2 regions of the Cytobacillus sp. C11.1 genome follow, and region 2 is predicted to be linked to the other one. Evidence: a T-box and tRNA genes for the amino acid it is inferred to sense, from the RefSeq annotation. Region 2 holds a T-box; the other holds one or more tRNA genes.
The links. A T-box is a leader RNA that pairs with one kind of tRNA and senses whether it is charged. The one in region 2 lies ahead of glyQ (glycine--tRNA ligase subunit alpha), so its partner is inferred to be a tRNA-Gly.
Positions count from the first base shown of each region.

Region 1: it has a tRNA-Gly gene. The T-box ahead of glyQ (glycine--tRNA ligase subunit alpha) is inferred to sense a tRNA for this amino acid. The anticodon was not compared.

Region 1 covers NZ_CM176935.1:4,983,346-4,988,114, forward strand. Annotated here, with positions in the region: gene AC3ZVC_RS24805 (amidase domain-containing protein) at 1-252, opposite strand, end outside; gene queG (tRNA epoxyqueuosine(34) reductase QueG) at 514-1,647, opposite strand; gene AC3ZVC_RS24815 (B3/B4 domain-containing protein) at 1,755-2,423, shown strand; tRNA gene AC3ZVC_RS24820 (tRNA-Gly) at 2,538-2,611, opposite strand; gene AC3ZVC_RS24825 (sugar phosphate isomerase/epimerase family protein) at 2,754-3,722, opposite strand; gene AC3ZVC_RS24830 (Gfo/Idh/MocA family protein) at 3,742-4,769, opposite strand, start outside.
Region 2 covers NZ_CM176935.1:2,195,610-2,200,378, reverse strand. Annotated here, with positions in the region: gene glyS (glycine--tRNA ligase subunit beta) at 1-1,206, opposite strand, end outside; gene glyQ (glycine--tRNA ligase subunit alpha) at 1,199-2,089, opposite strand; T-box leader at 2,237-2,420, opposite strand; gene recO (DNA repair protein RecO) at 2,498-3,250, opposite strand; gene AC3ZVC_RS10830 (YqzL family protein) at 3,281-3,424, opposite strand; gene era (GTPase Era) at 3,585-4,505, opposite strand; gene AC3ZVC_RS10820 (cytidine deaminase) at 4,498-4,769, opposite strand, start outside.

The sequences.
Region 1 (4,769 bases), 2.2 Mb from region 2:
CATATAGAGCATGCCCTTATGTTTAATTAAGTATTTGAAGTGGACATTGTATTCAACCCGCTTAACTTCATCCTTTTCCTCGCCAACTCTTTTAACTTTCCCAGTGGCCTGGGCTTTAACGATTTCCCCTGAGCGTCCAGACAAAGATTCCTTCTTCTTTACAATTTTAGGGCAAGTATGAATTGAATTCCTTGAATGGGAAACGCATTGCTGCACTCTTTTAACTAAAAGTTCCTGAAGCTGGTCTCTCACGCATCTCACTCCTCTCATACTCAATACATATGAAGGCGGTGAATGGACCTTGCTTAAATTTTTGCTTAAATAAACAGTATTTTACTAATAAAATTGCTTTTCTATCAGTCTTTAGCAGATTCTTTGCACATAAAAATTTCCTCTGCACATAGAACCATTTTGTCTGCATATAAAATATTTTCTCTGCGTATAATAGAATTTCTCTGCGCATAGCTATTCCAAGGTAAAAACACAAAAAAGAGGAGGTAAAAAACCCCCTCATCATTGTCCGATATAGCTTAAGCCTTTTTCGATTTCTTCAAGAACTTCTTCATCTTTTTCCTGCTGTAAAGCTAGTTCCAGGGCGGAAAGAGATTCTTCACCGCCGATTTTCCCCAGTGCCCAGGCAGCCGTTCCCCTGATTACTGGCCGCGGGTCGGATGTCATAACACTAATCAAGTCACCGATTGCTGTTTCATCTTTATAATGGGCCAAAGCAATAATTGCATTTCGCTGTATTGGCTTCTTCCCTCTCCAGGAGCCTGAAACAGGTCCGAACTTTTCTTTGAATTCACGGTTACTGATGAAAAGCAGCGGTCTTAAAAGCGGTTTGGCAACTTCCGGATCGGGCTCCATTTCTTCATGAAAATGAAAGTCCTTGCCTTTATTTTCAGGGCAAACCGTTTGGCAGGTATCACAGCCATAAAGCCTGTTCCCCAGCTTCTCTCTATAAGGCTCGGGAAGAAAGCCTTTCGTTTGCGTTAAGAAAGCAATACACTTCTGTGCATCTAGCTGCCCACCTTGGATTAAAGCCCCCGTCGGGCACACCTCGACACATTTATTACAGCTGCCGCATCTATCCTCCATTGGCTCGTCAGGTTCAAACGGAAGGTTCGTAATCATTTCTCCCAGGTAAACATACGAACCAAATTCTGGTGTAATAATGGAACAGTTTTTCCCGCTCCACCCAATGCCAGCTCGCTGTGCAACTGCTCTATCCACCAGCTCACCTGTATCTACCATTGATTTGCAGATCGATTCAGGAACCCGTGCTTGAATAAATTCTTCAAGCTTTTGGAGGCGGTCTCTCAGTACATGGTGGTAGTCTTTGCCCCACGAAGCCCGGCAAAAGATCCCTCTTCTCTCACCTTTTTTGCTGACAACTCTTACTTTCATTTTTGAAGGATAGGCAAGTGCAATCGAGATAATCGATCTAGGCTTGTCCACCAAAAGCCCCGGATTCACCCTCTTCTCAATATCAGGCTCTTCAAATCCTGATTGATACTGAAGCTCCTGCTGGCGAATTAGCCTGTTTTTCATCTCACCGAAAGTGCTCGCCGATGTAAAACCGATTTTATCAATCCCGATTGTTTTACTATACTCAATTACTTCCTGTTTCAATTGAGCAAAGTCCATATTAAAACCCCCCTTCTATGGAAATTTATATATTTAAAAGGTCATTGTTTATAGGAACATCGCTTATTATGATAAACTATTTTAAAGTAAATTTGGAGGTGGAATGCTTGGAAATTACAATTTCTCCTGAGTTGTGCGGACTATTTCCGCATTTTAAAATCGGTATTATTACATATACAAATATAGAAGTCGGACAATCTCCGCAAATGGTAAAAGGCCGTCTCCAGCTGTTCCAGGAATCTATCTATTTTGATTTAGAGGAAAAAAACGTCACGGATCTGGAGGGCATTAAAGAATGGAGACAGATCTTCAAGACAGCCGGAAAGGATCCTAACCGCTACCGCCATTCTGCTGAAGCATTGTACCGAAGAATAAAAAAGCAGAATTATCTGCAGCCAGTCAATAGCTCTATAGATATTAACAACTTCTTCTCATTGGAATATCAAATTCCGATTGGCGTTTATGATGCAGACAAGCTTACTGGTAATTTATCTATCAGGCTTGGCAAAGATGGCGAAGAATATAACGGTTTAAATGGGAGACCCAATTCACTGACCAATTTAATTATTAGTGAAGATGCAGCGGGTCCCTTTGGGAGCCCATTCGTCGACTCTGAAAGAACAGCAGTGACAGAACAAACAAAAAATGCCGTCCAAATCGTCTATTTGCGCCATTCACTTGAAACCGGGCAAGCTGAGAAAATGGTTGAATCATTGATGAACATGTACACACAAGTCCATGGGGGCGAAGGGAACTTTAAGATAATCGGGTGCTAAAAGCACCCTTTTATTTCGACAAAATTCGGGTGGTACCTGGTACCGGATAATAGCCAAAATTGAAAAAACGCAATACCTCGTTCTTTTCGAACGAAACACTGCGTTGGCTATGTATGGAGCGGGTGAAGGGAATCGAACCCTCATCATCAGCTTGGAAGGCTGAGGTTTTACCACTAAACTACACCCGCATTGTATTAAGTTTAAGCACTTTGTCGAATCAACTATTTAATTGTACTAAATTCACCAGAAAGGGTCAACCCTAATCGAGAAATTTGTCGAAAAAAGCGCCGGAGAGGTTTTTTAATTTCCTCCCCAGCCATCAAAAAATGTTTACACCCACCACATGGAAGCCGGCTGCTCTTCTATTAAGATCGATTGTAAATTCATAACTGCCCGTGTAAATCCTTCTTCAATCGACATAAGCGGATCTTCATGTTCAATGCTTACAGCATAATCATAGCCAAAGGTCCGTAAAGCACTCATCATATCTGACCATTCCTGAAGGCTGTGTCCGCATCCTACTGACCGGAATGTCCACGCTCTTGTCTGCACATTGCCATATGGCTGCATATCCGTTAAGCCATACATATTTACATTTTCACGGTCAATATAGGTGTCCTTTGCGTGGAAGTGGTGGATAGCATTTTCTTTCCCCAATATTTTTATGGCTGCAACAGGATCGATTCCCTGCCACCATAAGTGGCTAGGGTCCAGATTAGCCCCGATTGCCTCACAGGTTTCTTCCCTTAATTTCAAAAGCGTATAAGGTGTATGCACAAGAAAACCGCCGTGGAGCTCCAGCCCAATTTTAACATTATGCTCCTTGGCAAACCGGCCGGCTTTTTTCCAGTAAGGAATGAGCTTTTCTTCCCATTGCCATTTTAATACCTCTCCATATTCATTCGGCCATGGTGCAACAGGCCAATTCGGATGCTTGGCATCTTCCCCATCACCTGCTGTTCCGGAAAAACAATTTACAACCGGAACATTCATCAAGCTTGCCAGTTTGATGGTATCATATAACACTCTGTCTGATTCCTCTGCAAAAGCTTTATCAGGTGAAATAGGATTGCCATGGCAGCTGAATGCGCTGATTTCCAGTCCTCTGGACGTAACCTTTTCCAAATAATCTTGACGAAGGACTTCACTTTTCAAAAGCTCCTGCAGATTGCAATGAGCATTTCCGGGATAAGCACCCGTTCCGATTTCAACTGTTTTCAGACCCGCGGCCTTCACATGATCAAGCATATCCTCAAAGTTTTTTTCCGCAAATAAAACTGTAAATACACCCAGCTTCACAAGTGTCCCCTCCTGCTTCTTAAAATTTTTCTCTTTTTCCACTGCTTTTATAGATTGCATCGATTATTCTTGTTGTCTGTAAAGCTTCTTCAGCTTTAACTGTAAACTCTTCCCTGCCCATACAGGCATTAATAAAATTCTGCGTTTGTGCCAGAGAGTAGTCTCCCTCCCCAGGCAGCCATTCTGGGAGGGTGTTGAGGAGCATCCCATGCTTGGATTGGTTCATCCTGAATGGAAACACATCGATTCCTCCATGCTCTCCTGAAAGGCTGACACTTTCTTCATCGCTTTCAATATTGGCTGACCAGGAGGTTTCAAAAATCAGAGATGCACCATTTTTAAATTTTATGTAGGCTGTCACATGGTCATCAACATTAAAGGTTTTATGGTCAAAGCTGCCCCATAGATTGACCTGGTCAGGCATTTTGCTTAACGTATTATAAGCTGACCCTATTACTTCTGTTTCTGCAGGATTTCCCATTAGCCAAAGCGAGAGATCCAAAAGATGGCACCCATAATCAATCAAACTTCCGCCACCCTGCAGTTCCTTGTTCGTAAAAACACCCCAGCCCGGCACCTTCCGTCTTCTCATAGCCCTTGCCCTCGCAACAAATGGCCGGCCAATTTCATGTGCAAGAATGAGCTTTTTAGAGGCTTGTGCTTCTTTCATAAATCGGTAATGATAAGCAATAGCCAGGATCTTTCCGGACATGTTCCTAGCTTCAACCATTTTTTCGCATTCTTCTGATGACATTGCCATCGGCTTTTCACAAAGTACATGCTGTCCAGCTTCCAGTGCAGCAACTGTAATCTCAGAGTGAAACTTATTCGGAGTACAAATGACCACTGCATCTGTTTCACTGAACATGTCCTTATAATTTGTAAAAGACTTTTCAATGCCGAATTGGCTTGCAGCTCTTTTTGCTGTTTCTTTATTCACATCGCATACAGCCGTAATAGTTATGATGTCAGAAAATTTCAAAAAGGCAGGAATGTGCCTGGATTGGGCAATACCGCCAGCTCCGATGATCCCTATCCGCAATTTCC
Region 2 (4,769 bases):
AACCATATGGGAAACAAGGTCGAATTTGCTTATTTCAGCAGCACGGTCTGCGACTGCTTTTTCCTCGTCACTGAAACCTAGTTCATCACTTAATTTATTTGCCAATTGGCGCACACGAGCGACTTTTTCCGCAAGCGTACCGATTTCTTCATGGTATACTATGCTTTTAAGCTTAGCCAATGAAACATTAATATCCGTTTTCTGGTCTTCTTTATAGAAGAATGCAGCATCAGCAAGCCTTGCTCTTAGAACTTTTTCATTTCCTTTAGCCACTTTCTCCAGATGCTCATGTCCGCCATTTCTGACTGTCACGAAATAAGGAAGCAGCTTTTCATCTTTTGATTTCACCGGAAAATAACGCTGATGTTCTTTCATAGATGTAATCAAAACTTCTTCTGGAAGTTCAAGAAATTCCTCTTCGAATTGGCCATATAAAGCAGTAGGGTATTCAACAAGATTATTTACTTCCTCTAATAAATCCTCGTCTACAGGTATAACCCATCCGTTTTCTTCTTCAATCTTTTCCAGCTGTGATTGAATGGCATTTTTTCTTTCCTGCGGGTTCGTAATCACATATTGTGCCAGCAAAGCTTTTTCATAATCAGCCGGATTGCTGAGCTCAATATCTTTACCCAGGAATCGGTGTCCTCTTGTCCAATTCGATGTTTGGACATTTGTTATGGCAAAAGGGATGACTTCGTTTCCGAATAAGGCCATTAGCCATTTAATAGGCCTTACAAAACGAAGCTCCTGGTCTGCCCATTTCATATTCTTTGGAAATGTTAAAGAAGTAATAAGCTGCTGCAGTTCTGGCAGAAGGGCAGCTGTTTCCTGTCCCTTAATAAATTTGTTGACATGAGCATATTCAATCCCATTAATTTCTTTAAAGAAGATGTCCTCTACAGAGGCACCTTGGCCGCGGCTAAATCCAATTGCAGCTTTTGACCATTCGCCATTTTCGTTTAATGCAATTTTTTTGGCAGGCCCTTTTGCTTCTTCATTTATGTCTTCCTGTGCAGTATTTACGCCAGTTACAAGAATAGCCAAACGGCGTGGAGATGAATAGGTTTTTATTTCTTCATGAGAAATCTTCTTCTCTTTAAGCCAGGAGCTTACTTTATCTGAAAGCTGATTCATTGAATTAGTCACAAATCTTGCCGGCATTTCTTCAAGGCCAATTTCCAACAGCAGATCTTTTTTATTCATGGGTTCCTTCCTCCTTTGCATTTAAAATTGGAAAACCAAGCTTCTCTCTTTCTTCATAGAAGGTTTTGGCAACTTTTCTGGCCAGGTTTCTGCAGCGGGCTATATAACCAGTTCTTTCTGTTACAGATATAGCTCCTCTGGCATCAAGCAGGTTAAAAGTGTGCGAACATTTTAAAACATAATCATATGCCGGATGGACAAGGCCTTCATCCATTTGCCTGTGCGCTTCTTTTTCATAGATATTGAACAAATTGAAAAGCATATCTGGATCTGAAGTTTCAAACGTATATTTTGAATGCTCAAACTCAGGCTGCAGGAATATATCTCTTACCGTAAAGCCATCTGTCCATTCAAGGTCAAACACATTTTCTTTATCCTGGATGTAGGATGCAAGTCTTTCAATTCCATATGTAATTTCAACAGAAACCGGCTTGCACTCTAATCCGCCCACCTGCTGGAAATACGTGAATTGGGTAATTTCCATTCCATCAAGCCACACTTCCCATCCTAAGCCAGCACAGCCAAGGGATGGGTTTTCCCAGTTATCTTCCACAAAGCGGATATCATGTTCCAGCGGATCTATACCTAATGCTTTTAAGGAATCTAGGTATAACTCCTGGATGTTATCCGGAGAAGGTTTCATAATCACTTGAAATTGGTGATGCTGATAAAGCCTGTTTGGATTCTCCCCATAGCGTCCGTCAGCAGGGCGGCGTGAAGGCTCTACATAGGCCACATTCCACGGCTCTGGTCCGATTGCTCTTAAAAAAGTATAGGGACTCATCGTACCTGCGCCTTTTTCCACATCATACGCCTGCATTAGAATACAGCCCTGGGCTGACCAATGTTTTTGGAGTGTTAATATCATATTTTGAATATTCATAGGACACCTCTTCCTTTTTCCTGATTTTAGTATTAAATATTTGGCTTTATTAACCTTGTCTGTTGATCTCTGCTATCAGGGTGTTAAAAGCCACAATAAGCTTTAATGGAGCTGAACATAAAAAAACTCCCGTCTCTATGCTCAAGGCATAGGGACGAGAGTTTACCCGCGGTTCCACCCTATTTGCTGCAGCCTTTGCCGCAGCCTCTTTTGTATCAAAAGACAATATTGCTCTGGAGCGCCCTTCCTCAACCTTCCATGCCTGGCTTCCACCGTCCCAGGTTCGCTTTTATAGAATGAGTTAAGTACTCTTCTCCTTCACTGCAATTATTTAATTAATTTGAATCATAGCGGAAACAATATTGATTGTCAATATTCAGGGGCAGCCAAAGCTAAGGTGCGTTTAAATTACATAAGATCATCAAACTTGGCCATCTGGTTTAGAAATTTTTTTGTTTTTAAGTTGAGGCCCGAGTATTCTTCGTAATAAGCTGAAATAATTTTTTTCAATTCCGCTTTTGTTTCTGGCTTGACAGAGATATTTCCAAGCCTGGACAAGTCAAAAAAGTAAAACAGGCGCAGCAGCTTGATAGTCCCCTGTGTAACCTTATAATGATACGGGTCTTTTTCGAGGCAACGGTGACAAATTAAGCCGTTTTCCCGGATAGAAAATGAAAAATGCCCGTCAGTGCTTCCACAGACAGAACATTGATCAAGAACAGGATATAATCCCAAACTATTCAACATTTTCATTTCATAAATGTTTGTTATTATCTCGGGGTCATATCCTTCATTAATAAAATTCAGGGACTGGTAAAGCAATTCAAATAGAAAAGGGTTTGGTTTTTTGTCCTCTGTGCTTTTATCAGTTAAATCCACAATATAGCTTGCGTAAGCGGTCAGAAATATATCTTCTTTGATGGAACGCATGGACGCAGCCATTTCTCCTTGTTGAAGAGTCCCTAATCCGCTTCCTCTTTGTACTAAAAAGTATCCGTATGTAAAAAGCTGGGTGACAGCAGCAAGGCGGCTGTTCGGCTTTTTCGCCCCGCGTGCCATCACACCAACCTTTCCCCACTCACGGGTGTATAGGGTGACTATTTTATTTGTTTCGCTATAATTAGTAGTTCTTATGACGATGCCTTCACATTTATCAAGCACCTTTGACACCATCCCTGTCTTTCGACAAACCTATGAGATGGGAAAATCAGCTTCTGCTAGCTCTTCATCGTTATTTCCGGGTATATCTTGAGTTTCCTTTTCTAGCTCCTTGAAGAGAAGATATGTGTCAATATTACCTGTCTGGGAAAACACTTTCCAGGTAAAATCCATCATCGAAAACCCCACCTTTCCGTTATTCAACTAGCAATTTATTTATCCCAATACTTTATCTATATCATAGCCTGTCTTTGTAAAATCATGAGACGAAAATATTGTCAATCAGTATCATGCATATTAACCAAAAACCGTTAATACTTTAATTAGGGCTGGTAAATTAGTACTCATCCTCACGGAAACCAAAATCGCGAAGCTGGGACATTTTGTTTCGCCAATCTTTTTGAACCTTAACCCAAAGCTCAAGATAGACTTTTGACCCGAGCAGATTTTCAATATCCACCCTTGCCCGTTTACCAACTTCCTTCAGCATTTTTCCCTGCTTTCCGATTACAATGCCTTTTTGCGAATCACGTTCTACGATAATGGTGGCCATCACATGAACGACATCTTTCTCTTCACGGCGCTCCATCTTATCGATCATTACGGCCAGCGAGTGCGGAATTTCTTCTCTTGTAAGGTGCAGTACTTTTTCTCTGATCAGTTCGGAAACAATAAATCTTTCAGGGTGGTCAGTCACCTGGTCGGCAGGATAAAACTGCGGTCCCTCCGGAATATATTCCTTAATCTGTCCCAAAAGTGTCTCAACATTATTTCCCTCAAGAGCAGATATGGGGATAATTTCACTGAATTCGTACTTCTCCTTGTAAGAATCAATTAACTTCAGTAGTTCATCCGGATGTACCTGGTCAATTTTATTGATAACAAGGAAAATAGGAGTACGAACTGACTGAAATTTTTCAATGATAAATTCTTCACCGCGGCCGAAACCTTCCTGGGCATTAACCATAAACAGGATAACATCAACTTCCTTAAGCGTGTTTTGGGCAACTTTCATCATAAAGTCTCCCAGCTTGTGCTTTGGTTTATGGATTCCAGGTGTATCGATGAAGATAAATTGTGCATCATCTGTTGTCAGGACACCTTGGACTTTATTGCGTGTCGTTTGCGGCTTATCACTCATAATGGCAATTTTTTGTCCGATTACGCGATTTAAAAAGGTTGACTTACCAACGTTTGGCCTGCCAATTATGGAAATAAACCCTGATTTGTGGCCTTTTGCTGTTGTCTCGTTATTCATGTAGATCCTCCGGTGAAAATGCTCCTGGCAATAATTCTTCTACTGTTAATTCACTTATATCCCCTTTTAAATTTGTTAAAACCACTTTCATATCTGGGGGGCATAACTCTGATATTACCTGCCTGCAAGCACCGCATGGAGGCACTGGACGATCTGTGTCAGCGACTACGGCAATGGCCGAAAAGTTTTTAACTCCATCCGAATATGCTTTGAACAGAGCAGTCCTTTCGGCACAGTTGCACATGCTGTAAGCTGCATTCTCAA